3 regions of the Nonomuraea sp. NPDC050328 genome follow, and region 2 is predicted to be linked to each of the others. Evidence: riboswitches for the same ligand, from Rfam matches in the RefSeq annotation. Region 2 holds a riboswitch; each other region holds the start of a gene.

Region 1 (9,320 bases), on a different contig from region 2:
CGGCTTCGGGCCGACGCTGTGGTCGAAGCGGCGTGGCGAGACGGAGTACGGGATCAAGTGGCTGCCGTTCGGCGGCTACATCCGCATGATCGGCATGCTCCCGCCCCGCCCGGGCGACGACCCCGCCAAGCTCCGGCGCAGCTCCACCGGGCCGTTCCAGGCCCTCGTCGAGCAGGCCCGCGACCTGGCCCAGGAGGAGGTGCGGCCGGGCGACGAGGACCGCGTGTTCTACCGCAAGAAGTGGTGGCAGAAGGTCGTCATCATGTCCGGCGGCCCGCTGACCAACATCGTGCTGGCCTTCATCCTCTTCGGCGTGATCTTCATGGGCTTCGGCGTCGCCACCGCCAAGCCGGTGGTGGCCGAGATGCCGCAGTGCGTCATCCCGACCGCCGAGCTCACGAAGAACCCCAACCGCCAGTGCACCCCGGCCGACGCCAAGACCCCCGCGATCCTGGCCGGCCTGCAGCCCGGCGACAGGATCGTCGCCTTCAACGGCCGCCCGATCAGCGCCTGGGAGGAGATCCAGGGCAACATCAGGAGCGCCGGAGCCGCCCAGGTCACCCTCGGCATCGAGCGGGCCGGGCAGCGCCAGGACCTCAAGGTCAACCTGATCGCCCAGGAGATGCCCAAGCTCGACGACGCCAAGAAGACCGAGGTCGTCGGCTACCTGGGCGTCAAGCCGCAGGCGGTCGTCGAGCGGCAGAGCATCGGCTACACCGTCAGCGAGATGGGCGGCATGATCGCCCGCGTCGGCGAGTCGCTGGTCAACCTGCCCAACCGCATGGTCGGCGTCTGGCACGCGGCCTTCTCCGGCGAGGAGCGCGACCCCAACGGGCCGATCGGCGTGGTCGGCATCGGCCGCATCGGCGGCGAGATCGCCACCCTCGACACCCCGATCGAGAACAAGCTGCTCTTCTACGTCAACCTGATCGCCATGTTCAACCTGGCGGTCGGCATGTTCAACCTGATCCCGCTGCTCCCGCTGGACGGCGGCCACATCGCGGGCGGCCTGTGGGAGGGGCTCAAGCGCGGCTTCGCGAGGATCACGCGCCGGCCCGAGCCCGCCCACGTCGACGTGGCCAAGGTCCTGCCGCTGACCTACGCCCTGGCGTTCCTGATGATGTTCATGGCCGGTCTGCTGGTCTACGCCGACCTGGTCAACCCGGTCCGCCTGGCGGGCTGAGGCTACTCGCCGGTGGCCCCGTCGATCCGCTCGCGCAGCAGGTCGGCGTGGCCGTTGTGGCGGGCGTACTCCTCGATCATGTGCACCACGATCCAGCGCACGGTGAACCGGTCGCCGTCGTGGGCGACCACGTCGTCGAGGGCGCGCTCGGCGAGGATCTTCCTGGACCGGGCGATCTCCTCCTGCCAGGCGGCGAAGGCCGCCTCGTAGGTGTCGGAGGCGGCCTCGTGGAAGGCGGCGTCCCGGTCGTCCTCGCGCCAGTGCCGGGCCCGGGCGTCCTCGCCGGCGATCACCCGCCGGAACCAGCCGCGCTCCACGTCGGCCAGGTGCCGCAGCAGGCCCAGGAGGGACATGGAGGAGGGCTCGACGGCGGGGGTGGCGAGTTGCTCGTCGGTCAGGCCGGAGCACTTCCAGGCCAGGGTCTCGCGCTGGTAGTCGAGGAAACCGGTCAGGGTCTCGGCTTCGGGGGCGACATGGGGAGGCTCAGTACGTTGCATAGTCCCCCATTTGTACCGGTTTGCAGGGGGGAATGCTGTACCGGTTTGCAGGGGGCGATGCGCCCGGGCCTCCGCGCCAGATGCCCGGGCGCACCACGTCTCAGAGCATCGAGATGTGCACGTGGTCGTAGTGGTTGGCGGTGATGCTGCCACGGTCGGACATGGCCCGCCAGCCCGAACCCTGGTTGATCCGCTGCTTCCAGATCACGTACTTGACGCCCAGCTTGTCCATGTTCTTGATCGCCCACGCGGCGACCTGGTCGCCGAGCGCGTTGCCGGCGTTGGAGGGCATGGCGCCGCCGCTGCTCATCATGAAGTCGCAGGCCCGGCCGAGCGGGTGCTCGCCGCTGTCGTCCACGCGGTAGCAGCCGACGGTGTACTGCAGGTTGAAGTTCTTCTGGATCTCCGCCCGCATCAGCCGCGTGCGCGGGGTGATGTTGTCCGACCCGCTGGGCAGCTCGGGCGCGAAGGAGCCGTCGGAGCGGCGGCCCGTGCCGTACGGGACGAGCTCCACGAGCTTCTTCTTGATGTCGGAGATGAGCTTCTCCGCCTCGTCGCGCTGGGCGGCGAGCTCGGTGCTCTCCTTCTTGATCGTGACCGCCAGCGTCGAGGCCTGGTCGGCGGCGAGCTTCTTGGCGTCCCGCGTGGCCTGCACGCCCTGGATGGCCGCCTGCTGCTGGTCGGTCACCGCGTCGAAGACGGCGGCGCCGACGGCGTCGGTCGGCATGAAGGGCGGCAGCGAGCCGTTGTTCTGGTACTGGATCTCGGCGAGCTGGGTGATGAGCTTCTCGGCCTCGGCGAGCTGCGCCTCGGCCTGGGCCAGCCGGGCCTTGGCCGCCTTCTCCGCACTCTGGGCCTTGCCCAGCGAGACGCGCTTGGCGTTGTAGGCCTCGATGAGCTTGTCGGCCTTCTTGTTCAGCTTCACCAGCTCGGCGCGGAGCTCCGGCTCGGTGGGCTTGGGCGCGGCGACGGCGGGGAACGTGCCGAAGGTGAGTGCGACCGCGGTGAGAATCCCCGCGGTGACCATCGCGGACTTGGCCGCCACGAACCTTCCTCTCCTTCTGCCGGCCGGGTTAGCTGACGGGTTCGGGCAGGAGATGCCCTACCACCGAAGTGGATTCACCCCAGGGTGCGATGGGTCCCCGGCTCCCGGGCGACGCGCCCGGGATTAGGCGTGCGACGGCTGTGACAGCCGTTGCGAGAGGGATACTAACGGTAAAACCAAGGTAACGCGACTCCAAGCCGAGATCGCTTAGTGATCTACCTGTGATCGAAGCAGTCGGGCCGCCTCCTCCGGCGGTACGTCGTTGACGAACGCGCCCATCCCCGACTCCGATCCGGCCAGGTACTTCAGCTTGCCGGGCGCCCGCCGGACCGAGAACAGCTCCAGGTGCAGGTAGGCCAGTTCGCGGCCCTGCCGTACCGGCGCCTGGTGCCAGCCCGCGATGTACGGCATGCGCAACCCGAACAGCCCGTCGAAGGCCCGCAGCACCGAGGTGTAGAGCGGCGCGAACGCCGCCCGCTCCTCGGCCGTGAGCGCCGGCAGGTCCGGCACCTGGCGATGCGGGTACAGGTGCACCTCGAACGGCCACCGCGCCGCGGCCGGCACGAAGGCGGTCCACAACTCGTTGGCGGCGACCACCCGGGGCCCGGCCTGCTCGGCGGCCAGCACGTCGGCGAAGAGCGTGGGCCGCTTGGCCGCGGCGGCCAGGTGCAGCCGGGTGCGCGGCGTGACGTACGGGTAGCCGTAGATCTGCCCGTGCGGGTGGGGGAGGGTGATGCCGATCTCCTCGCCGCGGTTCTCGAAGCAGAAGACCTGCTCGACGCCCTCGATCGTGGACAGCTCGGCGGTGCGGTCGGCCCAGGCCTCCATGACCAGCTCGACCTGCTCGTCGCTGAGCTGGGAGAAGCTGGAGTCGTGCTCGGAGGTGAAGCAGACCACCTCGCAGCGGCCCACGCCGGGTCGCACCTCGCTCAGGCCGCCGACCTGGGGGTAGTCGCCGAGGTTGGTGGAGAAGGAGGGGAAGCGGTTCTCGAAGACCACCACGTCGTACTCGCTCGCCGGGATCTCGGAGGCGCGTGCCGCGGTCGACGGGCACAGCGGGCACTCGTCGGCGGGCGGCAGGAAGGTGCGGCTCTGGCGGTGGCCGGCGATGGCCACCCACTCCTCGGTGAGCGGGTCGTAGCGCAGCTCGGAGGCGAGCGGGCGGGGATCGAGGCGGCGGCGGTCGATCGCGGACCGGTCGGCGTCGTCGCGCCGGTCGTAGTAGATCAGCTCCCTGCCGTCGGCCAGGTGAGTGATGGTGCGCTTCACGACGCTTCCTCCGCGATGATCAGTTCTCCGGCGCGCTCGGCCAGGTCCCGGCGCGCCTCGGCGTCCAGGCGCGCGTCGCTGATGACGACGTCGGCCTGGGACAGTTCGGCGATGGTGCTGATGCCCACCGTCTGCCACTTGGTGTGGTCGGCGGGGACGACCAGGCGCCCGGCGCACTGCACCAGCGCGCGGTTGGTCTCCGCCTCCAGCAGGTTGGGGGTGGTGAATCCGGCGCGCACGCTCATGCCGTGCACGCCCAGGAAGAGGGTGTCGACGTGCAGCGTGCGCAGCGCGGCGACGGCGACCGGGCCGACCAGGGCGTCGGAGGGGGTCCGGACGCCGCCGGTGAGCACGACCGTGCGGTCGTCGCGCTGGTTGCGGTGGAAGACCTCGGCCACCTGGATCGAGTTGGTGATCACCGTGAGGTCCGGGACCTCGATCAGGTGGTGGGCCAGCGCCCAGTTGGTGGTGCCGGCCGAGAGCGCGACGGCGGTGCCGGGCCGGACGAGACGGGCCGCGGCGCGCGCGATCGCCTCCTTCTCCGGCTGCTGGCGCGTGGTCTTGGCGGCGAAGCCGGGCTCCTCGGTGGAGCCGGGACCGCCGATGGTCGCGCCGCCGTGCACCTTCTCCAGCAGGCCGCGCTCGGCCAGGACCTCCAGGTCGCGCCGGACGGTCATGTCGGAGACGCCCAGGTCGCGCACGAGCTCGGCCACCCGGACCGCGCCGTGGCGCCGGACCCGCTCCAGAATCGTCTGCTGCCGCTGCTGTGCGAGCACGACGCCTCCTTCCAACAGATTCCACCAAATTATGACATGGCGGTGTTGGAAACTGAGCGCTTGACCTGGTCGGTGTGCCGGGAGACGGTGTGACCTACACCACATAGCCTGACATGTCGGGAGACGCCGATGGCCAAGCGCGCGCGCAAGAGCAGAGCCCGCAAGAAGAAGAAGGCGAACCACGGCAAGCGCCCAGCCTCGCGCTGAACCGGTGGGGACCCCGGCGGGGTCCCCCCGGCTCCGCTAGCGGCCCTGCGGCAGGGCGCTGAGCGCCTCGTCGATGCGTTCCTGCGGCAGCACGAAGTCGCGCATCTCGCCGGAGAGATAGCGGTCGTAGGCGGACATGTCGAAGTGCCCGTGCCCGCACAACGCGGTCAGGATGACCTTCTCCTCGCCCGTCTCCTTGCAGCGCAACGCCTCGGCGATCGCCTCGGCCAGGGCGTGCGTGGGCTCCGGCGCCGGCACGATGCCCTCGGTCCTGGCGAAACGCACACCGGCCTCGAAGCACTCGCGCTGCGACCTGGTCACCGCCTCGAAGCGGCCCAGCTCGTACAGGTGCGACAGCAGCGGCGCCATGCCGTGGTAGCGCAGCCCGCCGGCGTGGATCGGGTCGGGCACGAAGCCGTGGCCGAGCGTGTGCATCTTCAGCAGCGGGGTGAAGCCCGCGGTGTCGCCGAAGTCGTAGGCGTAGGTGCCGCGGGTGAAGGACGGGCAGGCCTCCGGCTCGACCGCGCGGAAGGTGATCTCCGGATGCTCCCGCATGAACGGGAACGCCAGCCCGGCGAAGTTGGAACCGCCCCCGGTGCAGCCGATCACCAGGTCGGGACGCTCCGGCAGTTGCTTGAGCGCCTCCTCGCCGATCACCGTCTGGTGCATCAGCACGTGGTTGAGCACGCTGCCCAGCGCGTAGCGGGTGTCCGGGTCGCCCGCGGCCACCTCGACCGCCTCGCTGATCGCGATGCCCAGGCTCCCGGTCGAGTCCGGGTCGTCGGCGAGGATCTTGCTGCCCGCGCCGGTCACGGGGGAGGGGCTGGCGTGCACCGTCGCGCCGTAGATCCGCATCAGCGAGCGGCGATACGGCTTCTGGTCATAGGAGGCGCGGACCATCCAGACCACGCATTCGACGCCGAACTGGGCGCACGCGAAGGCCAGTGCCGACCCCCACTGCCCGGCGCCCGTCTCGGTCGTCAGCCGCCGCACGCCCTCGCGGGCGTTGTAGAACGCCTGTGGCACCGCGGTGTTCGGCTTGTGCGAGCCGGCCGGGGAGCCGCCCTCGTACTTGTAGTAGATCCGTGCCGGCGTGCCCAGCGCGCGCTCCAGCCGGTGCGCCCTGATCAGCGGCGTCGGCCGCCACAGCCGGTAGACGTCGAGCACCTCCTGCGGGATCCGGACGAACCGCTCCGTGCTCACCTCCTGCGCGATGAGCTCGCCCGGGAACAGCGGTGCGAGATCCTCGGGCCCGACCGGCTGCCCGGTGCCCGGGTGCAGGGGCGGGGGAGGCGGGACGGGCAGATCGGGGACGATGTTGTACCAGTGATCTGGGGTCATCTGCCGAGTGTGCGGCGAGGGCGGCCTTACGTTCCAGCGTCACTTGCCTACGGTGGGTCAGTTTTCGGCAGACCGGCCGCGTTCGAGCGCCACCTGCCGGCGCACCTCGGGGACGACCTCCTCGGCGAACAGCCGCAGTTGCCGCTCGTCCTCCGCCTCCGGCCAGTACACGAAGGTGTCCAGCCCATGGCCCGCCGCCAGCTCGGTCAGCTCCTCGGCCCACTGGTCGGCCGGACCGTGCAGGGAACCGGTCGAGCGGTCGGTGATCAGGCCGTTGACGTTGTGGATCCGCCGGATCTCCCGCGGCTGGCGCCCGGCCTGCCGGGCGGCCTCGTCCAGGAGCGCGCTGAGCTCGGCCAGCTTGTCCGGTGTGCCCCAGGGCGAGGACGACACCCAGCCGTCCGCCTTCGCGCCGGCCAGGGCCAGCGCCTTCGGCCCGGCCACGCCCAGCCACAGCTCGATCGGGTGCGCCGGAGCCGGGCCCGGCTGGGCGCCGCGCAGGTGGTAGTGCTCGCCCTCGAAGCGCTGGTTGCGCTCGCCGCTCCAGATCCGCCTGATCACCTCGATGGCCTCTTCCAGCGCCGCGCGGGCCTGCCCCGGGGTACGGCGGGGCCCGCCGTAGGCGTCGATGGCGTCCCAGAACCCGCCCGCGCCCAGGCCGAGCTCGAACCGGCCGCCGCTGAGCCGGTCGAGGGTGGCCGCGGCCTTCGCCAGGACGGCCGGCTGGCGGAGCGGCAGATTCGCCACATCCGGAAAGATCCGGATCCGCTGGGTGAGTGCGGCGAGGTGGCTCATCAGCGTCCACGTGTCCTCGTACCGGCGCTGGTACGGGTGATCCTGGATGCCGAGCAGCTCCAGCCCCAGCCGGTCGGCGAGCTGAGCGCGCTCCACCAGCGGGTCGGCCGCGAGAGGCACCAGGAAGTAGCCGAACTCGATCGCGCGCCCATAGTCGCTCATACCAGCACCAACGCCTTGCGCCCTGGCCCTCTTCCGGGGCTACACCACCAGGGCCGGGTGCCGCGGGTCGTCGTACCGCACGGCCACCTCGGCGACCTTCACCGGGTCGACCTCCCGCTCGTACCGCTCGAACGCCGGCAGCCGCCACCGCAGTTCCTCCGGCGTCTTCCTGACCAGCGCCGCGCGGCTCACCGCCAGGTGCACCGCGAACTCCACCGGCAGCCCCCGCCCCAGCAGCAGCGGCCCGTCCAGGATCAGCACCCCCGCCTCGGGCAACTGCTGGTACGGCAGGCGGTAGGCCCGGTCCAGCTCGGCGTTCCACAGCTTCGGCACGATGCGGCGGCTCCCGCCCGGTCCCAGCGGGTCGAGCACCTCCCGGCGCAGGCCCCTCTCGTCGAGCCAGGCGTCGTAGTACTCGTCCGGGTCCGTCCTGCCGTACTCCAGGCGCAGGGAGGCCGCGCGCAGGAAGTCGCCCGCCGACACCCTCACCGCCGGCCGTCCCTCGACGCGCAGCGGCTCCACCAGCCTGTCGGCCAGCTCCGCCGTACCGGCTTCTGGAGCGCCGTCCACGACCACCCGCACCCACGGGCGGCCGACCGCGCCGATCCGCCCCACCAGCTCGCGGACCAGCGCCTCCGGACTGATCGGCCGCGCACGCACCCCCTCACGCTACGCTCGACGGGGAGCCGATATTCATCCGACTTGGCACTCGCAGGGGGATATTTCATGGAATTGACGATCATGGCGGTGCACGCCCACCCCGACGACGAGGTGATCAGCACCGGCGGCATCCTGGCCCGCTACGCCGCCGAGGGTGTCCGTACCGTCCTCGTCACCTGCACCAACGGCGAGCAGGGCGACGGGCCCGGCGGCGTCAAGCCCGGCGAGCCCGGCCACGACGAGGCCGCCGTCGCCGCCGTCCGCCTGGAAGAGCTCCGCGAGTCGGTCGCCCACCTGGGCATCGAGCACGTCGAACTGCTCGGCTACCGTGACTCCGGCATGGACGGCTGGGACGGCAACGGCCACCCCGAGGCCTTCGCCAACATCCCGCTCGCCGACTCCGCCGCCCGCCTGGCCGCCCTCATGGAGCACTACCGGCCGCAGGTCATCGTCACCTACGACGAGAACGGCGCCTACGGTCACCCCGACCACATCCAGGCCCACCGCATCGCCGTCGCCGCCTACGAGTCCACCGGGATCCCCTCGAAGCTCTACTACACCGCCATCCCGCGCTCCGGCGTCAAGGAAATGTTCGAGCGCATGCGCGAGCAGGGCGTCGACTTCGGCGAACTCCCCGACGACTTCGGCACCCCCGACGACCTCATCACCACCGTCGTCGACGTCACCCCCTACACCGAGCGCAAGCTCCAGGCCCTCAAGGCGCACGCCAGCCAGACGGAGAACATGTTCCTCCTCCAGCTCCCGGACGAGGCCCAGCAGTCCGTCTTCGGCACCGAGCACTTCATCCGCCAGTACACCCGCATCGACGCCCCACCCCACGAGACCGACCTCTTCGCCGGCCTCCGCTGACCCCAAACGAGGGCCAGGCCACCCGCTACGGGTGGCCTGGCCTTCTGTTCTCGATCGCGCCGTACGGTCCCCCTGATCCGATCCGCGATCGCAAGGGGACGCACGTGGCCTTACGAGCATGGCAGCGCGCCCCGACGGGCGTCGGCCTCACCGTTTCTCGTCCCCGGCATCGTGCTGCTGCTGTTCGTGCACGGGTGGACCCGCGCCCGGCGGCTCCACCAGTCCGAGGCCGACGCTCTCAACCCTGCTCAGCCTGTGGAAACGTTCCGAGAGCGGTCCCGCACTGCTGCTTCCATGCGTAGTCCCAGACCAACCAAGGTCGCCACGAAACAGGTGACGAGCCAGGGCCACGACGGATCTCGGTCCGAGAAGATCAGGACTGCTAGGGCGAGCGCGCCACCGATCACCATGAAGGTGGTCCCCCATTGGCGGAGGGCTTTGATCGGGTCGTACGTGAAAGCCGGGGGCGAACTGTGGAGCACTGGCTCTTCTGGTTCGGTCACAGGCGAGAGCAT
Region 2 (9,320 bases):
TTGGCCACGGCCGTGGTCAGGTCGGCCAGCGCCGCCTCCACCAGGTGCGGCAGGACGTCGCCGGCGAAGAGCTCGGCGGCGGTGGTCGGCGTGCCGAGCTCGGCCGAGGCCTGGCGGGCCAGCCCGGCGCCGGAGAAGCGGTCCTCCAGCGGCGCGTGCCCGGCGGCGAAGCCCGGGCTGCCGGGGTCGGTCAGCACGTAGCCGATCTCGCCCGCCGCCCCGTGCGCGCCGGCGAAGACCCGGCCGTCGACGACCAGCGCGGCGGCCAGGCCGGTGCCGAGGTTCAGGTAGAGGCCGCAGGAGACGCCGCGCAGCGCGCCCCAGCGCAGTTCGGCCGCGGCGGCGGCGTTGACGTCGTTGTCGATGGCGACCGGGACCGGCGCGTAGGCCTCGCGCAGCAGCCGGGGCAGTTCGAGGCCGTCCCAGCCGGGCACGTTCGGCGCCAGCCGTACGACGCCCTGGCGGATCACGCCCGTGGTGGAGAAGCCGACCGCGGCCGGGGCCCCGGCCAGGTCGCGGGCGGCGGCCAGCGCGGTGGCCAGGGGATCGTCCCCCGTGCGCAGGCGTACGTGCCCGGCCAGCACGGGGCCGTCGGCGTCGGAGCAGCCAATGGCGATCTTGGTGCCGCCGACGTCGATGCCCAGGACCCGGCTCACCGGCGGGCCACCGAGTCGATCGCCACGGCCAGGACGAGCACGGCGGCGGTCACCATGAAGCGGATGTCGGTGTCGACGCTCAGCAGCAGCATGCCGTTGGTGATCGACTGGATGACCAGGATGCCGAGCAGGGCGTTGTAGGCGCGGCCCCGCCCGCCGAAGAGCGAGGTGCCGCCGATCACCGCGGCGGCGATGGCCATGAGCAGGATGTCGCTGCCGCCGGAGGCCTGGTTGACCGCCGACAGCCGGCTCGCGGCCAGGATGCCGCCGGTCGCGGCCAGCACCGAGGCGAGCGCGAAGGCGAGCACCCGGATGCGGCGCACCGGGATGCCCGCCCGGCGCGCGGCCTCGGCGTCGCCGCCCACGGCGTAGAGCCACCGGCCGAAGACGGTGTGCCGCAACACCGCGTCCAGCCCGATCACCAGGCCGCCGAACAGGACCAGCAGCAGCGGCACCCCGCGGTCGGCGCTCAGCGCGAGCACCGCCCCGGCGAGCAGCAGCGCCTGCACGGCCAGCAGGATCGCCGCCGGCCACGGCGGGTCCACGGGCAGCCCGGCCGCCGCCCGCCGCCGGCGCACCACCAGCACGCCGCCCGCCCGGCCCAGCACCAGCACGGCCACGATCGCCCACGACAGCCACGGCGGCAGCCAGGTGTCGCTGAGCCCGGAGACGAAGCCGGCGAAGTCCAGGTTGATCGTGCCGCCGTCGCCCAGCAGGAACCACATCAGCCCGGCCCAGCCCATCAGCCCGGCCAGCGTGACCACGAAGGACGGCATGCGCAGGGTCGTGTGCATGAGGCCGTGCAGCACGCCGATGGCGGCGGCGGCCAGGAGCGCGACGCCGATGGCGGTCAGCGCGGACCAGCCCTCGCGCACGTGCAGGATGGTCATGACCACCGCGGCCAGGCCGCTGACCGAGCCGACCGACAGGTCGATCTCGCCGAGCAGCAACACCATGATCACGCCGAGCGCGATGGTGCCGGTGGCGGCCAGTTGCAGGGCCAGGTTGGTGAGGTTCTCGGGGGACAGGAAGCGGCTGTTGAGCGACTGCAGGACGGCGGCGATGGCGACCAGGCTGCCGATCGCCGGCCACGGCCCGAGGTCCCCGGCTCTGCCCCTGATCCAACCGGCCTTCAGCTCAGTCATCTGCGGCTCCCGTGATGGCGGCTCCTGTGATGGCGGCTCCTGTGTCGGCGGCTCCTGTGATGGCGGCGACGATCTCCTCCTGGGTGGCTTCCGCGGTGCGGAACTCCCCGGCGTTGCGCCCGAGCCGCAGCACGACCACGCGGTCGCTGACCGCCCGGACGTCGGCCAGGTTGTGCGAGATCACCAGCACGGCCAGCCCGCGCTCGCGCAACCGGCCGATCAGGTCGAGCACCTGGGCGGTCTGCTCGACGCCGAGCGCGGCGGTGGGCTCGTCGAGGATGACCAGGCGAGGCTCGCCGAGCAGGGCGCGGGCGATGGCCACCGACTGGCGCTGCCCGCCGGAGAGCTGGGCGACCGGCACGGTCAGGTCCCGGATCCGCACCTCCAGCCGGGTGAGCAGCTCGCGGGCCCGGCGCTCCATCGCGATGCCGCGGAGCAGCCCGAAGCGGTTCGGCTCGGTGCCGAGGAAGAGGTTGGCGACCACGTCGAGGTTCTCGCAGAGGGCGAGGTCCTGGTAGACGGTGGCGATGCCGAGGGCGCGGGCGTCGTGCGGGCCGGCGATGCGGGCCGGCGAGCCGTCCACGGAGATCGTGCCGCCGTCCGGCGTGATCACGCCGGAGACGACCTTGACCAGGGTGGACTTGCCCGCGCCGTTGTCGCCGACGAGCGCGACGACCTCGCCGGGGCGCAGGTCCAGGCTCGCCCCCGAGAGCGCCTGGACCGCGCCGTAGCGCTTGGTGATCCCGGTGGCGGAGATCACTGCTGCAGGCCCGCCTTCGCGCAGGCGGCCTTGACCTCGGCCGTGCAGATCTGCTCGACGGTGTAGAACCCGTCCTTGACGATCGTGTCCTTGACCTTGTCCGCGGTGACCGCGATGGGGTCGAGCAGGAAGGCCGGGATGTCGGCGGTCCCGTTGTGCACCTTGGCCGGGGCCTGGACCGGGGTGCCCTTGGCCAGGGCCACGGCCAGCTCCGCCGACTTCTCCGCCTCGGCCCGGATGTCCAGGTAGATGGTCATGTACTGCTCGCCGGTGAGGATGCGCTGCACGGCGGCGAGCTCGGCGTCCTGTCCGGTGATCGGCGGCAGGGTCTGGTACCCGGCGCGCTTCATGGCCGCGATGGCGCCGCCCGCCATGCCGTCGTTGGCGCTCAGCACGCCGACGATCCGGTCCTTGCCCAGGGCGGTGATGGCCTGCTCCATCTGCTGCTGCGCCTTGTCGGGGCTCCAGTCGGGGGTGTCGAACTCCCGCCCGACCTTGACCTTGCCCTCCAGGACGCTCTTGGCGCCCTTCTTGTAGTCGGCCGAGCTGGGGTCGGTGGGGGAGCCGTGGATCATCACGATCTCGCCCTGGCCGGCCACGCCCTTGGCGGTCATCGCCTCCAGCAGCGCCTGGCCCTGCATCTCGCCGACGCGGACGTTGTTGAAGGAGACGTAGTAGGCGTAGTCGATGCCGGAGATCAGCCGGTCGTAGGCGATCACCGGGACCTTGCGCTGCTTGGCCTGGTTGACCAGGGGCGCGACCGCGCCGGCGTCCACGGCGTCCAGGACGATCACGTTCGCGCCCTGCGCCAGGGCGGCTTCGACCTGCTGTTGCTGCTTGGCGGCGTCCTGGTCGGCGTTGCCGTACAGGAGCTCGCAGTCGGGGCAGAGCTGCTTGACCTTGGCCTCGAACAGCGGGCGGTCGAAGGCTTCGTACCGGGTGGTCTTGGACTCCGGCAGGAACAGCGCGATCTTGCTGGTCTTGCCGGCCTCGCTGTTCTGGCCTGCCGTACCGGACCCGCAGGCGGTCAGCAGGGCGGCGGCTAAGCAGAGTGCTCCCAGGGCGGCTGTGCGGTGCATCGCCCCTCCTCTCCTATTTGGTAAGAAAGGTAATTTACTATCAACGCGTTGGCTAGACTTCCGCTGTGCTGGGGAATCCGCGGCTGCTCCGCGTGCTGAACGAGCGGCAGCTCCTCGATCGGCTGGCCGCCCACGGTCCCGCCGCCCGCGCGGACCTGGCGAAGGCGACCGGCCTGTCCAAACCGACCGTCTCCGCCGTGCTGGCCGGGCTGGAGGAGGACGGCCTCGTGCACCTGGTGGGCGAGGTCCTGGGCCGGCCCGGGCCGGTCAGCTCGCTCTACGACCTCAACGCCGCCGCCCGGCACGTGGCGGGCATCGACATCGGGCGCGACTGGATCCGGGTGGCCGTCGCCGACCTGCGGGCCGCCTTCGTCGGGCGGACCGACGCACGCAACACCGCCCGCACCTCCGCCGAGCTGGCCGCCTGCGTGGCCGAGCTGACCCGGCAGGCCGCCGCCGAGGCCGGGGTCGAGTGGTCCTCGATCGCCTGCGCGGTGGTCGGGGCGCCGGGCGTCTACGACCCCGCGGCCGGGCTGCTCTCCCTCGCCCCCAACCTGCCCGGTCCTGACCTGGGCGAACGGCTGGCCGCCGCGCTCGGCGTCGAGCTGGTCATCGAGAACGACATCAACCTCGCCGCGGTCGGCGAGATGGCGTACGGCGAGGGCCGCGGCAAGGCCAACTTCGCGCTGGTCTCGGTCGGCACCGGCGTCGGGATGGGCATCGTCATCAACGGCGAGCTCTACGTCGGCGCCCGCGGAGCGGCCGGCGAGGTGTCCTACCTGCCGGCCGCCGAGGCGCCCGAGGGCGACGAGACCCTGGAGCGCGGCGCCACCGAGACGGTCGCCGCCGCGCCCGGCGTGGTGCGCGCCGCCCAGGCCGCCGGGCTGCGGCTGGACAGCGCCCGCGAGGTCTTCGCCGCCGCGGCAGGGGGCGACCCGGTCGCGTTGTCGGTGGTCGACGGCGAGGGCCGGCGGATCGGCGGGCTGCTGGTCGCGGTGGCGGCCGTGCTCGACCCGGAGGTGATCGTGCTCACCGGCGGCGTCGGGCACAACCTCGACCTGCTCGGGCGCTCCATCCAGCGGCGGATCGCCGAGCTGGGGCCTCTGCGGCCCCAGGTGGTGGCCAGCGCGCTGGGCGACAGCGGGGTGCTGCTGGGCGCGGTCGCCCACGCCAAGGCCCGGGCCTGGGAGTTGATCTTCGAGCTCAGAGGCTCGCGGTAGGCATCGTCTCGGCGGGCTTGGCCTTCTGCTTCAGCAGGGCCGCCCAGAGCGCGACGCCCTTGGGGTCGGGCCGGACCGCGCCGACGAAGGCGCCGCGCCGCCAGCCGCTGAGCCGCTCCTCCTTGACCACGTCACCGGAGTGCGGGGCGTGCACCATGTACCCGGGGCGGCTGATCATGCCCACGTGCCCGAGGCCGGAGAAGAAGACCATGTCGCCCGGCTTGAGCTCCTTCCAGGAGATCTTCCTGCCGAAGGCGGAGTACTGCTGGGCCGCGGTGCGGGGCAGCTCGATGCCCGCGCTCTCGTAGGCGCGGAGCATGAGTCCGGAGCAGTCGTAGCCGCGGTCGGAGGTCCCGCCCCAGACGTACGGCACGCCCCGCTTGGACATGGCGTAGGTGAGGGCCTTCTTCCAGGCGGGCGGCTTGACGGCCCGGTCGCGCACCTCCTTGACCTGGGCGGCGTCCAGTGTGATGCTGGCGGCCTTCTCCGGCGTGCTGCCCGCGCCGGCCGAGGCGTGGGCCGGGGCCGGGGTGGCGGCGAGCGCCAGCGGGAGGGCGAGGGCGGCGAGAACGAGGCGAGACAGGGGAGGGTCCTTCCACGCGGCCGACCGGGTTAGCTGACGGGCTCGGGCCTGGAAGTCGGCCCTACACGAAGGGATTCGCCCCATGAAGAAAGGTGGGTCCCCGGCTCTGTCACGGACGTGACGGATTAGGCTCGTGGGACTCTAACGAAAGGGTCAAAAGGTCGCAAATCGGACAAAAAGCCGTGTCCGCCTTTTGAGATCGGTTGTTCGCAGGGCGAGACAGGGGGGTAGGGTACGTTCTCATGGAGTCGCGCAACATTCGTCTGGCCGTGATCCCCGGAGACGGGATCGGCACCGAAGTCGTCGCCGAAGGACTGAAGGTCCTCAACGCGACCGGTGTCAAGATCGAGACCACCCACTACGACCTGGGTGCCGCTCGCTACCACCGCACCGGCGAAGTGCTGCCCGACGCCACTCTCGACGAGCTGCGCGGCTACGACGCGATCCTGCTCGGCGCGGTCGGCGACCCCAGCGTGCCGCCGGGCGTCCTGGAGCGCGACCTGCTGCTCAAGCTCCGCTTCGAGCTCGACCACTACGTCAACCTCCGGCCCGTGAAGTTGTTCCCGGGCGTCGAGACGCCGCTGGCCGGCGTCACGCCGGAGGACATCGACATGGTGGTCGTCCGTGAGGGCACCGAGAGCCTCTACGCGGGCGCCGGCGGCGTGCTGCGCAAGGGCACCCCGCACGAGATCGCCACCCAGGAGTCGCTCAACACCGCCTTCGGCGTGGAGCGCGTGGTCCGCTACGCCTTCGCCAAGGCCGCCGAGCGGCCCCGCAAGAAGCTCACCCTGGTCCACAAGACCAACGTCCTCACCTTCGCCGGCGACCTGTGGGCCCGCACCGTCAAGCGGGTCGCCGCCGACTTCCCCGAGGTCACCACCGACTACCAGCACATCGACGCCGCCTCGATGTTCTTCGTCACCGACCCAGGCCGCTTCGACGTGATCGTCACCGACAACCTCTTCGGCGACATCATCACCGACATCGGCGCCGCCATCGCCGGTGGCATCGGCCTGGCCGCCAGCGGCAACGTCAACCCCGACCGCACCGCGCCGAGCATGTTCGAGCCCGTCCACGGCAGCGCGCCCGACATCGCCGGCCAGGGCAAGGCCGACCCGACCGCGACCATCCTCTCCATCGCCATGCTCCTCGAGCACCTCGGGCTGACCGCCGAGGCCGAGCGCGTCGAGCAGGCCGTCGCCGCCGACATCCTCGAGCGGAGCGGCGGCCGGGTGCGCGGCACCCAGGAGATCGGTGACGACATCACCGCACGAGTAGCCGGCGGCGCCTAGCCGTACCCGGCCGGGCGCCCTTCGCGCTCCGGCCTGCCTGCCCTACGAACGCCTGGTGGCCGCAGCCACCAGGCGTTTTTGGTATAGATGCCGCTACATCCCAGATACTGGACATAAGCCCGCCTCGCGAAAGAAGGACTCCGCCATGACGCTCAGCTTCGACGTGCAACTCTCCGACCGCGCGCGCACCGCGGCCGAGCGCGACCAGATACTCGCGGCGCCCGGCTTCGGTCAGCACTTCACCGACCACATGATCTCGATCGACTTCACCGAGGAGCTCGGCTGGCACAACGCGCGGCTCGAGCCGTACGGGCCGTTGACGCTCGACCCGGCGACCTCGGTCTTCCACTACGCGCAGGAGCTCTTCGAGGGGCTCAAGGCCTACCGCCAGAGCAACGGCTCCATCGTGGCCTTCCGCCCGTACGCCAACGCGGCGCGCTTCAACAAGTCCTGCGCCCGCATGGCCATGCCCGAGGTGCCCGAGGAGACCTTCGTCGAGGCGCTCGAACTGCTCGTCCAGACCGACCGCGACTGGGTGCCGACCACCGAGGGCCACTCGCTCTACCTGCGGCCCTTCATCATCGCCACCCAGGTCGGGCTGGGCGTGAACTACCCGTCCAAGCAGTACCGCTTCATGGTCATCGCCTCACCGGCCGCCTCCTACTTCGCCGGCGGCATCAAGCCGGTCTCGGTCTGGCTGTCCACCGAGTACACCCGCGCGGCGCCCGGCGGCACCGGCGCGGCCAAGTGCGGCGGCAACTACGCGGCGGCCTTCGTCGCCCAGCGCCAGGCCGTCGAGCAGGGCTGCGACCAGGTGGTGTGGCTCGACTCCAACGAGCACCGCTATGTCGAGGAGATGGGGGGCATGAACCTGTTCTTCGTCTTCGGGAACAAGCTGATGACCCCGTCGTTGACCGGCACGCTGCTGCCGGGCATCACCCGTGACTCCATCTTGAACCTCGCCGCCGAGCTGGGCCTGGAGGCCGAGGAAGGCCGGCTGTCGATCGAGGAGTGGCAGGCCGGGTGCGAGTCGGGCGAGCTGACCGAGGTCTTCGCCTGCGGCACCGCCGCCGTGGTCACCCCGGTCGGCACCGTCAAGGGCGCCGACCGGGCTTGGGTCGTGGGTGACGGGACCCCCGGCGAGGTGACCATGCGGGTGCGTGAGGAGCTGCTGGGCATCCAGTACGGCACGCGTCCCGACCACCACAGCTGGGTCCACAAGATCGCTTGAGCTCACTGACCGGTACGGCGGGGCTCCACCGGGGGCTCCGTCGCGTACCGCAGCAGCACCACGTTCCCCGAGTCGGCCCAGGTCCGGACGCCGAGCAGGCGCAGCCGTACGGTCTCCGAGACCTGGAAGGCGGGCGTCCCGGCGCCCAGCAGGACCGGCCCCACCATCACATGCACCTCGTCGACCAGGCCCGCTTCGAGCAGGTCGTTCCAGACGGTGAAGCTGCCGAACACGGTGATGTCGCCGCCGCCCTCCCGCTTCAGCTCGGCGACCGTCCCGTGTGCCGCCTTCCGCGCCACGACCTGCGTGCTCGACCGCCAGGGCTCGGTCTCCTCCGGGCGCAGGCTGTCGGAGAACACGATCTTGCGGACGCCGGCGTTGATCCGGGCGATCTCGACGTGGACCCGCTGCTGCTCCGGCTCACCGGGCAGCACCTCGGCGGCGTGCGCCGGGTCGGTCATCGCCGGCCAGAAGCCCACGAAGCCCTCGAAGGTCTCGCGCCCGAACAGCAGCACGTCCGTGCCGCGCAGGCGCTCCAGGTTGTGGGAGTCGAAGGCGTGGTCCATGGGCATCGCCAGGACGTCACGGCCGGGGCACTCCATCCGGCCGTCCAAAGAGACGATGGCGACGACGATCAGCTTGCGCATGGTGATTCCTCTCCAGGTGGTCCTGCCCGGGCAGAGACACCGGAGGCGCCTGACTCATCGCTCGGACGCGGAAAACTTTCGCGGCACGGGAAAGCTGCCGAGCACCCGAGGATCCAGCCAGGTGACGATCTCCCCGACCGATGCGGCGGGAACCCGTGCGGCGGCCGATGACCCTGAACGAACCCGCAACACACCGACCGCAGCCACCTCCCCCTCCTGGTAGAACGCCATCCCCCACCCGCCGTTGACGGAAACCGGCACCACCCGCCACCGGCTCGCGAACACCCGCTCGGCCAGGAACCGCCCCACCGTCTCCCGCCCCTCGAACCAGGCGGGCAACGGCGGCATGATGAACCGCACATCGTCGGTCAGCAACTCCACCAGCCCGTCCACATCCCCGCGCTCCCAAGCCCGGACGAACGCCTTCAGCACCTCACCCTGGCCGGGAACCTCCACCTCGCCCCGCTCCGGCACCCGCTCCCCGACGCTCCTCCTGGCCCGCTGGAGCGAACTGTTCACCGCCGCCGTCGTGCTCCCGAGCAACCCCGCCACCTCGGCCGCCGGGTACTCCAGCACCTCCCGCAGGACCAGCACCGCCCGCTGGAACGGCGGCAGGTGCTGCAACGCCGCCACGAAGGCCAGCTCGACCCCCTCCCGCAGCAGGTAGCTCTCCTCCGGCCCGGCCGCCGGGTCCGGCCACGGCTCCA
Region 3 (9,320 bases), on a different contig from region 2:
CCGAAGACGACGGTGTCCACGCCGTACGCGGCGACCAGGGCGGCGGCCCGGCGGGCGACGGCGGGCGTGGGCAGCATGACGGAGGAGGGGTGCCGGATCACCGGGTACGGCTGGCGCGCGTCGAACTCGGCGCTCCCCCGCCACGAGGAGGCGTACACGACCACCCCGGGCAGGCGCGAGGCCAGACCGTGGACGAACGACTGGATGCCGCCGGGCCGGGGCGGGAAGTCGTTGGTGACGATCAGGACCCTGCTCACGGCTCGGGAAGGCCGTTCTCCAGGGCCCAGGTGCGGGCCATGGCGATGCGCTGGGGGGCGGTCGGGTGGGAGGCGTACAGCAGGTACTCCAGCCAGTCGGGCGAAAGGTCGGAGATGTTGGTGACGGCCAGCCGCTTCTGCATGGCGATGAAGGTGGCCGGGTCGCGGGTGAGGTCGAGGGAGTTGAGGTCGGCCCGGGCCTCGACGTGCCGGCTGACGACGTTCTGGAGCGGGCCGGACAGGACGGTGGCCAGGCTCATCAGTCCCATGACGACGCCGACCGCGCGGGGGTCGGCGATGGACAGGCCGCCGGTGCGCCGCCGTACCAGACCGTAGACCAGGAAGAGCAGGACGGCGCCGAAGGCGGCGCCCAGCCCGCCGATGAGCGTGCCGTTGAGCACGTCGCGGTTCTTGGCGTGGCCGAGTTCGTGCGCGACGATCAGCTCGACCTCGTCGGCGGGCGCCTTGAGCAGCGTGTCGTACACGACGATGCGGCGGGTGGCGCCGAAGCCGGAGACGTAGGCGTTGAGCGCGGTGGTGCGCCGGGAGGCGTCGGCGATCAGCACGTCGTCGACGGGCACGCCGTCGCGCTGGGCCATGGCGAGCAGGTCGGTGCGGAGCTGGCCGGGAGGCATCGAGCGGAAGTCGTTGAAGAGGGGCTCGAAGACGATCGGGTAGACGAAGGAGGCGGCGAGGGTGAAGGCGAAGGCACCGGCGGCGGCCGGGATCCACCAGCGCTTGAGCCGTCGCGCCAGCGCCGCCAGCACGACGATCATCACGCCGAGGATGGCGACGCGGACGGCGATGTTCTTGAGCCGGTCGGCGCTCCACGAGCCCCAGTCCTGCGTGGACAGCCCGAACTCGCGCAGCCGTACCTCGTACCACATCCCCAGCGGCCAGCGCAGCGCCTCGACCAGCAGGGTGAGCACGAGCACGCCCAGCAGCACCCGCAGCCACCACGGCCCGCGCAGCCGGGCCAGGACGCGGGCGCCGAAGGGCGTGGCGATGAGGATCCCGGCGAAGAGCACGGTGAGGCCGAGCGACAGGTAGGCGGGCGCGCTGAGCGCCGCGTCGAACGCCTGGGCGCGGGCGATCTCGGCCGGGGTGAAGTCACGGGCCGGATCGGGCTGCACCCGCAGCGGCAGCGGGTCCCAGGGCGTGGTGAACGCGACCACGGCCACGATCGCCGTGCCCAGTACGGCCAGCGCGATGCCCGCCTGCCTGCGCAGCAGCCCCGGCCTCGGCGCACCGCGCTCCCCCTCGGCCATCGCCTCTCCCTGAACCTCTCCTTGAACCTCTCCCTCAAGCCCCCGCTCCGTCATCGCCTCTCCCCAGGTGCTTGAGATGGGCGCGCCATCTCGCGGTGAAGTCGCCGAACGGCGTCAGATCAAGCTTGCCCTGCGCGGCGTCCCGGTAGAGCCGCACGAGCCGCGCCTCGCCGTACTCGGCGGCGATGAGCCGGCAGGCGAGCCACGCCTCCTGGTAGGCCTGAGCCTGCCGGGGCGGCCCGAAACCCTCCGGCAGCCGGTACGGCAGGCGTCCCGCCCGGATGTCGGCCAGCAGCTCGGCGGCGGCGGCCTCGACGCTCAGGCCGGAGTCGCGGTAGGCGACGTAGTCGGCGAAGCCCTCGCGCAGCCACGGCGGGACGCGGCCGGTTCCGGCGGCCACGTGGGTGAGCTCGTGGGTGAGGACGACGTCGCGGCCGGTCTCGGTGAGGCGGGTGTAGCCGCCAGGGACGATGATCACCCGGCCCTGGTCGGCCAGGGCGGCGAGGCCGGCGACGGCTTCGGGCGCGGCGCCGATCAGGCGGGCGGCGCCGGCGTCGGTGGCGGGGACCAGGACCAGGGGCCGGACCCGGGTGCCCAGCGTGCGGTCCACGCGGGTGGCGGCGGTGTCGGCGCGGCGGGCCAGGTCGGGGAGGTCGAGGCCGGCCGGCGTGCCCGGCTCGGCGAGCACGCGGGAGGCGGCGCCGTGGGTGGCGGTGGCCCCGCGGAAGGGGGCCGGCGGGTCGAGGGGGGCGGCCGCGGTGCAGGTGAGCGCGAGCAGCAGTGCGGCTCTGCGGGTCACCCGGGTCGGCATCCTGCCAGGTTAGCGGCACCCGCCCACCCAGCCGGAAAAGCCGGGAAGCAGAGGGGGAAACCTGCGAAGGCCCCGCCCGGAACAGGGCGGGGCCTTCACGAGGTCAGCCGCCGGGGCGGACCGCTCCGGCGAAGGCGCGCTTGCGCCAGCCGCTGAGCTTCTCGACCCGCACGGTCTTGCCGGTGCGAGGCGAGTGGACCATCCGGCCCTTGCCGACGTACATGCCGACGTGCCCGCGCCCGCTGAAGAACATCAGGTCGCCGGGGCGCAGGTTGCGCCACGACACCTTGGTCCTGATGCCCGCGTACTGGCTGTGCGTCACGCGCGGGATCCTGATCCCGGCCTTGCGCCAGGCGTACTGGACGAGGCCGGAGCAGTCGAACGAGCCGGGCCCGGTGGCGCCGAAGCGGTACGGGTCACCGATCTGGGCCTTGGCGACGGCGACGGCCTTGGCGGCCCTCACCTTCTGCCTGGCCGCCTTGGCGGCCCGGGCGGACCGGGCGGCCTTGGCGGGCCAAGCGATCTTCGCAGGCCGCCCGGTGGTCGTGACCACCGTGGCGGTACCGCTCGAAGTGACCGGAGCGGCGGCGGGGGTGTTCGTCACGGCCTGTGCCGGAGTGGCGGTGAGGCCGGTGAGGGCGGTGCCGAACACGACTCCGCCCATGGCAAGGCATGACAAACGGGGGATCTGACGGGTAGACAGGGTGTCTCCTCGGGACTTCCACGAACGCCTACCGGGTTAGCTGACGGATTCGGGCGTGGAAGGTCGCCCTACAGCGCGCTGCGCTGATTCACCCCTGGAACTCTGGGTCCCCGGCTCCGCGCCTCCTGGCTGCGCGGATTCGGCAAGCGGATCTCAATCTGTCCGATCGGCGATCTTGCGGCCGACTCGCGAAATCGCGGCGTCCTGGCTGGAACGCCGCGAGGCCAGAAAGTACCCCGCACGCCAACGGAGGGCAAAGCCACCGTCAAGAGTCAGGATTTCCCCGCGCGATAGTCAGAAGAGCGATCCCTGCTCCATCACCGTTTCGTGATGTCTTTGTGATTCGCGTCACACTGACCTCCTCACAATGCCCGTCAAGTCACATCTGTCACATGCGTCACACCAGTTCGAAGATCGCGTGACCGAAGCCGTCGAGCCGGATCCAGTCCGCCGCCGCGCCGGATACGAGCCGGCCTCGCGAACCCGGCAGCTCGACCGACGCCGGCGCGGCGCCCGGGTTGACGGCGACCACGAACCGCCCGCGCCGGTAGACGAACGGGTAACCGGCGTGCAGCACTTCGACCGGCTCCGCCGTACCGAGATCGGGATGGGCCCGGCGCAGGGCGATCAGCTCGCGGACGGTGTGCAGCAGCGAGCCGGGGTCGGCGCGCTGGTCGGCGACGTTGGGGCGCGCCGGGTCGGGGTCGGCGGGCAGGTAGGTGATCTGCGGGTCGGCCTTGTCCCACTGCATGGGGGTACGGGAGCCGGCGCGGTTGTAGCCGGGCAGGAGCCGGCTGCCCTCGACGTCCGGCAGGCCGGGCACGTACCGCATGCCGATCTCGTCGCCGTAGTAGATCGCCGGCAGGCCCGGCCAGGTCAGCAGGAAGGTGAAGGCGGCCCTGAGCTGCTCGCCCTCGCGCGTGCCGCTGGCCAGGCGCGGCCAGTCGTGGTTGCTGGAGGGCAGCGAGATCAGGCCGGAGGCGCCGATGACCTCCATGGCCTCCTGCCACTCGGCCAGGAAGTGCGCGGTCGTGCCGGCCCCGGCCGGGTCGAAGTAGGGCGAGTCGATCTTGTCCCACTCGGTGGTCACCGCGCCGTTGTCCCACAGCGAGCGGAAGGCCAGGCCGGAGAAGTGCAGGAAGAAGTCGGCGTGGAAGCCGCCGGGCACCGAGACCTTGGGATCGCCCCACTCCGACAGCAGCACGGCCTCCGGGAAGGCCTCGTCGAGCCAGCCGCGCAGCTCGCGCCAGAGCTTGGCGGTCTCCACGTGGCCGGGGTCGTCCTTGACCAGCGAGGCGGCCATGTCCACCCGGAAGCCCGACACGCCGCGCTCCAGCCAGTGGGACATGATCTCGCGCAGCGCCCTGCGGTTGACCGTGGGCCCTTCCGCGTCGACCGGCTGGCGCCAGGGCTCGGCCTCGTCCTGACGCGCGTAGCCGAAGTTCAGGGCCGGCTGGAAGGCGAAGAAGTTGGGGCGGTAGGAGCCCGGCCGGCTGCCCGGTGAGGGCACGAAGCCGGGGACCTCACGGTCGGACCAGATGTAGCGGTGGTCGCCGGGGTCGGCGGCGGAGGCCAGGAACCACGGGTGCTGGTCGGAGGTGTGCCCGGCGACCAGGTCGAGCAGGATGCGGATGCCCTTGGCGCGGGCCTTCTCCACCAGGGAGAGCAGGTCCGCCTCGGTGCCGTAGCGGGGGTCGATGCTGAAGTAGTCGCGCACGTCGTAGCCGGCGTCGGCCATCGGCGAGGCGAAGCACGGGCTCAGCCAGAGCGCGTCGACGCCGAGCCAGGACAGGTAGTCCAGGCGCGACTCGATGCCGGCGAGGTCGCCGATGCCGTCGCCGTTGGCGTCGGCGAAGCTCTGGGGGTAGATCTGGTACAGGACGGCGTCACGAAGCCACACGGAAGCGCCCCTTTATAAGGTGATATTTCTCACCACCTTAGGGGCGGACGGCGCCTACCAGCGGTCGGCCGTAGTCGGCGAGGTTGACCACCTTGACCACATCACCGGTCTGCGGCGCGTGCACGATCTTGCCGTCGCCCGCGTACAGGCTCACGTGCCCCAGACCCTCGCTGAAGACCAGGTCGCCCGGCTGGAGCGCCTTGAGGTCCACCTTGCGGTTGGCGCCCCAGGCCCACTGGTCCCACGTCGTGCGCGGCAGCTCCACGCCGCCCGCCCGCCACGCGGCCTGGGTCAGCCCGGAGCAGTCGAAGCCGTCCGGCCCCGTGCCTCCGTACCGGTACGGCTTGCCGACCTGGGCGTAGGCGAAGGTGAGCGCGGCGGCGGCGTTGCCACGGGCCGGGCCGTTGTAGACCAGACCCGGGCTGTTGGGGTCACCGGTCTTGTAGGCGCCCAGCCGGACCAGCAGGGCCTTCTGCTTCTTGATCAGCTTGAGGATCTCGGACCGGTCATCGGCGACCTTGTCCCGCTTGGCGTCGGCGTCGCTCAGCGCGCTCTCGGCCTCGTCCCGCTGGGCCTTCAGGCCCTGGTTCTCCTGGAGGAACTGCGCCAGGCGCTGGCCGCGCTCGGCGGCGAGCTGGTCGGCCAGGGCCATGCCGGTGAGCGTGTCGGCCGGGCTGTCGTTGCCGAGGACCACCGTGGCGGCGGTCAGGTCGGTGCCGGTCTGGTAGCTGTCGACCGCCATGGTGACCACCTGCGAGCGCAGCCCGGCGACGGTGGCCAGCTTGGCCTTGTAGCGCTCGTTCAGCTTGCCGTACCGGCTCTTGGCGGCCTTGTAGTCCTCGGTCGCCTTGTTGTAGCGGTCGACGACCTTGTCGGCCTGGTCGTTGAGCTTCGCCAGGCGGGCCTTGGCCTGCCGGACGGTCGGCTTGGGGTCGGCGACCGCCCCGCCGGGATGTACCAGCAACGCTCCGACCGCCAATCCGGCGACCAGCGGTACCCGGCCCAACCTCACAGCGTCGCCTCCCAGTGATCACACCTGGGGCAAATGGTACAGAAGTTGCAGGTGTGAACTGAACGCTTCGGGGAATCCTGCCCCGGCAAACGCTAGGCGCGGCCGAGCCGGCGCAACAGCAGAGCGGACGGAACCGGTCTGGCTCCCATCTTCCGCACCGATTCGGCCACCTCTCGGTCGGAGGAGACCACGGCCACCGCGCGGCCCGGCGGCTCGGCGCGCACGAGCTGCCGGATGAGGTCGTCGGCGATCTCCCCCGGCTGGCTGAACAGCACCCGGACGCCGCGCGGGGCGTTGACCGCGACGTGCGCGTTGAGCTCGGCGCCGTCGAAGACCACGGTGACCTCGATGCGGGTCTGCGCGACCAGCCCGGCCAGGCCGGTCATCAGCCGGGCCCGCTGGTCGGCCAGGGTCAGCGTGCCGTACCCGGTCTTGGTGACGTTGTAGCCGTCGATGATCAGATGGACCTGGGGCAGCGCCACGATCTGGTCGAAGAGCTGCGGGTCGTCGTCGGCCAGCGCCCGCGCCGCGACCTTGGGCGTGCCCGGGGCCAGGCCGGTGACCGAGTCGGCCGGCCGGTGGATGGTGGTCGGCAGCGCCAGCTCGCGGCGCAGCCCGGCCGAGGCGTCCTGCAGCGCGTCGAGCAGCACGCGGATGCGCGCGTCCTCGATGCTGCGGCCCTCGCGGGCGGCGCGGCGGGAGGCTTCGAGCTGCCGTTCGACGTCGTGGAGCCGTTCCTTGAGCCGGCGCAGCTCGGCCTCGCCCGAGCTGCCCGCGCTGGCGGCCAGCGATCGGGCCTCCTGGGCCTCCTGCTCCAGCTCCTCGGCGCGCCGGTCGGCGGCCTTGGCGCGCTCGCGCGACTCGTGAAGCTTGCGGCGCAGGTCGGAGTTCTCCGCGCGGGCCGCCTTGAGCTGCTCGCGCAGCCGCTCGGCCTCCTCCTTGGCCGCGCTCTTCAGCGCGGCGACCTGCTCGCGCAGCCGCACGACGGTCTGCTCCTGCGCGCTGCCCTCGGCGGCGGCGGCCACCTGTTCGAGGTCGGCGCGGGCGGACTCCACCATCTGCGGCCAGCCGGGCGGGCGGATGAGATAGGCAGCGGCAGCCACCAGCACGGGGTCGGCCGCGGGCGGGACGGTGCCTTCGGCCAGGCTCGCCGCGAGCTCGGGCCAGCCCTTCTCGACGGCCTCGGCGACCAGCTCGCGGAATTCCTTGTCGTTCTCGAGCTGGGCGGCGATCGGCGCGCCGCCGAGCTTGGCGCGCTTGCGCGGATCGAAGCGCGCGATGCCGCGCAGCGGCGGCGGAATGGCGGCAGCGGGCGCCGACCCGAGCACCTGGGCGGCCAGATCCACGACGTTGAGCCGGACTTGCTCGGGAAGCGGACGAGACAGGCCTTCGCCGGCTGAGCTCATCCTTACGCCTCCGTCAGGTTGTCTTTCTTTTCACAAGGGTACGGCTGCCGCACCCGTGACCGAACCTGGACAAGCGCTTGGTAGGGGTATACGACTGTGCCATGCCGGAGCAGTTGCGCACCTCCACCCGCGACCTCGACGACCTGCGCCTGCGCGTCCAGACCTGGCTGCGCGGCCGGACCGGCGAGCGCTCGGCGGTCTCCGAGCTGGAGCGCCCAACCGGCAACGGCCTGTCGAGCGAGACGCTCTTCTTCACCGCCAGGCTCGCCCCGGACGGCCGCGAGCAGCGGTGCGTGGCCCGGCTGGCCCCGGCTCCCGAGGCGGTCCCGGTCTTCCCCAGCTACGACCTGGGCGCCCAGTTCGAGGTGATGCGGCTGGCCGCCGAGCACGTGCCGGCCCCGCGCCCGTTGTGGTTCGAGCCCGATCCGGCGCACCTGGGCGTGCCGTTCCTGGTCATGGCGCGGGAGGAGGGCCTGGTGCCGCCGGACGTCATGCCGTACACCTTCGAGGGCTGGCTGCTGGAGGCCGACCCGGCCGACCTGCGGCGGTTGCAGGACCGCACGGTCGGCCTGCTGGCCGCCCTGCACACGGCGCCCCTGTCCCCCGGCCGGCTGGACTTCCTCGGGCCGCCCGGCCTGCGCGCGCACGTGACGGCGACCCGCCGCTACTACGACTGGGCGCACGGCGCGCTGCCCGTCCCCCTGCTGGAGCGGGCCTTCGCCTGGCTGGAGGACCACTGGCCGGCCGAGCCCGGGCCTGACGTGCTGAGCTGGGGCGACGCCCGGATCGGCAACGTGATGTACCGCGACTTCGAGCCGGTGGCCGTGCTCGACTGGGAGATGGCCGCCTGCGGCCCGCCGGAGCTCGACCTCGGCTGGATGATCTTCCTGCACCGCTTCTTCCAGGACGTGGCCGAGGTGTTCGGGCTGCCGGGGCTGCCCGATTTCCTGACCCGGGAGCAGGTCTGCGCCGCCTACCGGCAGGCGAGCGGCTACGAGCCGCGCGACCTCGACTTCTACGAGACCTACGCGGCCCTTCGGCACGGCGTGATCATGGCCAGGGTCTGGCACCGCCGCATCCACTTCGGCGAGCAGGCCATGCCGGACGACCCCGACGACCTGGTCATGCACCGGGCGCGGCTGGAGGCCATGCTGGGCTAGCCCGCGTCGTAGACCAGCAGGGCGATCTGCACCCGGTTGTTGAGCCCGAGCTTGGTCAGGATGCGCGAGACGTGCGCCTTGACCGTGGCGACGCTCATGTAGAGCTCGCCGCCGATCTCGGCGTTGGACTTGCCCTGCCCGACCGCGATCGCCACCTCGCGCTCGCGCTCGCTGAGCCGTTCCAGCAGGCCGCGGGCACGGGTGCGCCGGTCGGGTCCCGCGCCGTCGGAGACGTGGGTGATCAGTTGGCGGGTCACCGCCGGCGACAGGATGGGCTCGCCCGCGGCCACCCGGCGGATCGCGGCGACCAGGTCGGCGGGCGGGATGTCCTTCAGCAGGAAGCCGGCCGCCCCGGCCCGCAGCGCGCGCAGCACCTGGGCGTCGGCGTGGAAGGTGGTGAGCACGACCACCTCGGGCGGCTCCGGCGCGGCGCGCAACGTCTCGGTGGCCGCCAGGCCGTCGATCTGCGGCATGCGGATGTCCATCAGGACGACGTCGGGCCGCAGGCTCGAGACCAGCGGCGGCACCTGGGCGCCGTCGGCGGCCTCGCCCACGATCTCGATGTCGCCGGCGCCCGCCAGGATCATGGAGAGCCCGGCGCGGACCAGGGCGTCGTCGTCGACGATCAGGACACGGATCACGCGTTCCACGGTAGCCAGGCCTCCAGGTCGAAGTCGCCGCCGGGTGCGGTGCCGTGCGTGAGGCGCCCGCCGAGCAGCGAGACGCGCTCGGCCAGGCCGATCAGGCCCGAGCCCGCGCCCGGCAGGGGGAAGCGGCCGGCGCGCACCGGCTGCGGGTTGCGC

Evidence for each region. Region 2 has a riboswitch for cyclic di-AMP ahead of ACIBG7_RS23845 (C40 family peptidase). Riboswitches for the same ligand answer to the same signal wherever they lie in the genome.
Region 1: it holds a riboswitch for cyclic di-AMP, as region 2 does, so the genes downstream of both, ACIBG7_RS25365 (hypothetical protein) here and ACIBG7_RS23845 (C40 family peptidase) in region 2, are expected to answer to the same signal.
Region 3: it holds a riboswitch for cyclic di-AMP, as region 2 does, so the genes downstream of both, ACIBG7_RS09405 (C40 family peptidase) here and ACIBG7_RS23845 (C40 family peptidase) in region 2, are expected to answer to the same signal.

The regions. Positions count from the first base shown of each region.
Region 1 covers NZ_JBITIW010000007.1:11,474-20,793, reverse strand. Annotated here, with positions in the region: gene ACIBG7_RS25375 (site-2 protease family protein) at 1-1,183, shown strand, start outside; gene ACIBG7_RS25370 (DinB family protein) at 1,186-1,680, opposite strand; gene ACIBG7_RS25365 (hypothetical protein) at 1,781-2,725, opposite strand; cyclic di-AMP (ydaO/yuaA leader) riboswitch at 2,729-2,865, opposite strand; gene galT (galactose-1-phosphate uridylyltransferase) at 2,933-3,994, opposite strand; gene ACIBG7_RS25355 (DeoR/GlpR family DNA-binding transcription regulator) at 3,991-4,770, opposite strand; gene ACIBG7_RS25350 (50S ribosomal protein bL37) at 4,900-4,977, shown strand; gene ACIBG7_RS25345 (TrpB-like pyridoxal phosphate-dependent enzyme) at 5,014-6,318, opposite strand; gene ACIBG7_RS25340 (LLM class flavin-dependent oxidoreductase) at 6,376-7,275, opposite strand; gene ACIBG7_RS25335 (uridine kinase) at 7,315-7,935, opposite strand; gene ACIBG7_RS25330 (PIG-L family deacetylase) at 8,002-8,805, shown strand.
Region 2 covers NZ_JBITIW010000006.1:257,702-267,021, forward strand. Annotated here, with positions in the region: gene ACIBG7_RS23820 (ROK family protein) at 1-656, opposite strand, end outside; gene ACIBG7_RS23825 (sugar ABC transporter permease) at 653-1,801, opposite strand; gene ACIBG7_RS23830 (ATP-binding cassette domain-containing protein) at 1,794-2,561, opposite strand; gene ACIBG7_RS23835 (sugar ABC transporter substrate-binding protein) at 2,558-3,640, opposite strand; gene ACIBG7_RS23840 (ROK family protein) at 3,706-4,860, shown strand; gene ACIBG7_RS23845 (C40 family peptidase) at 4,844-5,302, opposite strand; cyclic di-AMP (ydaO/yuaA leader) riboswitch at 5,447-5,585, opposite strand; gene ACIBG7_RS23850 (3-isopropylmalate dehydrogenase) at 5,686-6,735, shown strand; gene ACIBG7_RS23855 (branched-chain amino acid aminotransferase) at 6,881-7,966, shown strand; gene ACIBG7_RS23860 (dihydrofolate reductase family protein) at 7,969-8,613, opposite strand; gene ACIBG7_RS23865 (RNA polymerase subunit sigma-70) at 8,668-9,320, opposite strand, start outside.
Region 3 covers NZ_JBITIW010000002.1:690,894-700,213, reverse strand. Annotated here, with positions in the region: gene ACIBG7_RS09415 (M48 family metallopeptidase) at 254-1,525, opposite strand; gene ACIBG7_RS09410 (hypothetical protein) at 1,560-2,336, opposite strand; gene ACIBG7_RS09405 (C40 family peptidase) at 2,440-3,000, opposite strand; cyclic di-AMP (ydaO/yuaA leader) riboswitch at 3,050-3,194, opposite strand; gene ACIBG7_RS09400 (alpha-amylase family glycosyl hydrolase) at 3,437-4,939, opposite strand; gene ACIBG7_RS09395 (NlpC/P60 family protein) at 4,977-5,951, opposite strand; gene ACIBG7_RS09390 (NYN domain-containing protein) at 6,044-7,357, opposite strand; gene ACIBG7_RS09385 (phosphotransferase family protein) at 7,459-8,517, shown strand; gene ACIBG7_RS09380 (response regulator transcription factor) at 8,514-9,158, opposite strand; gene ACIBG7_RS09375 (histidine kinase) at 9,155-9,320, opposite strand, start outside.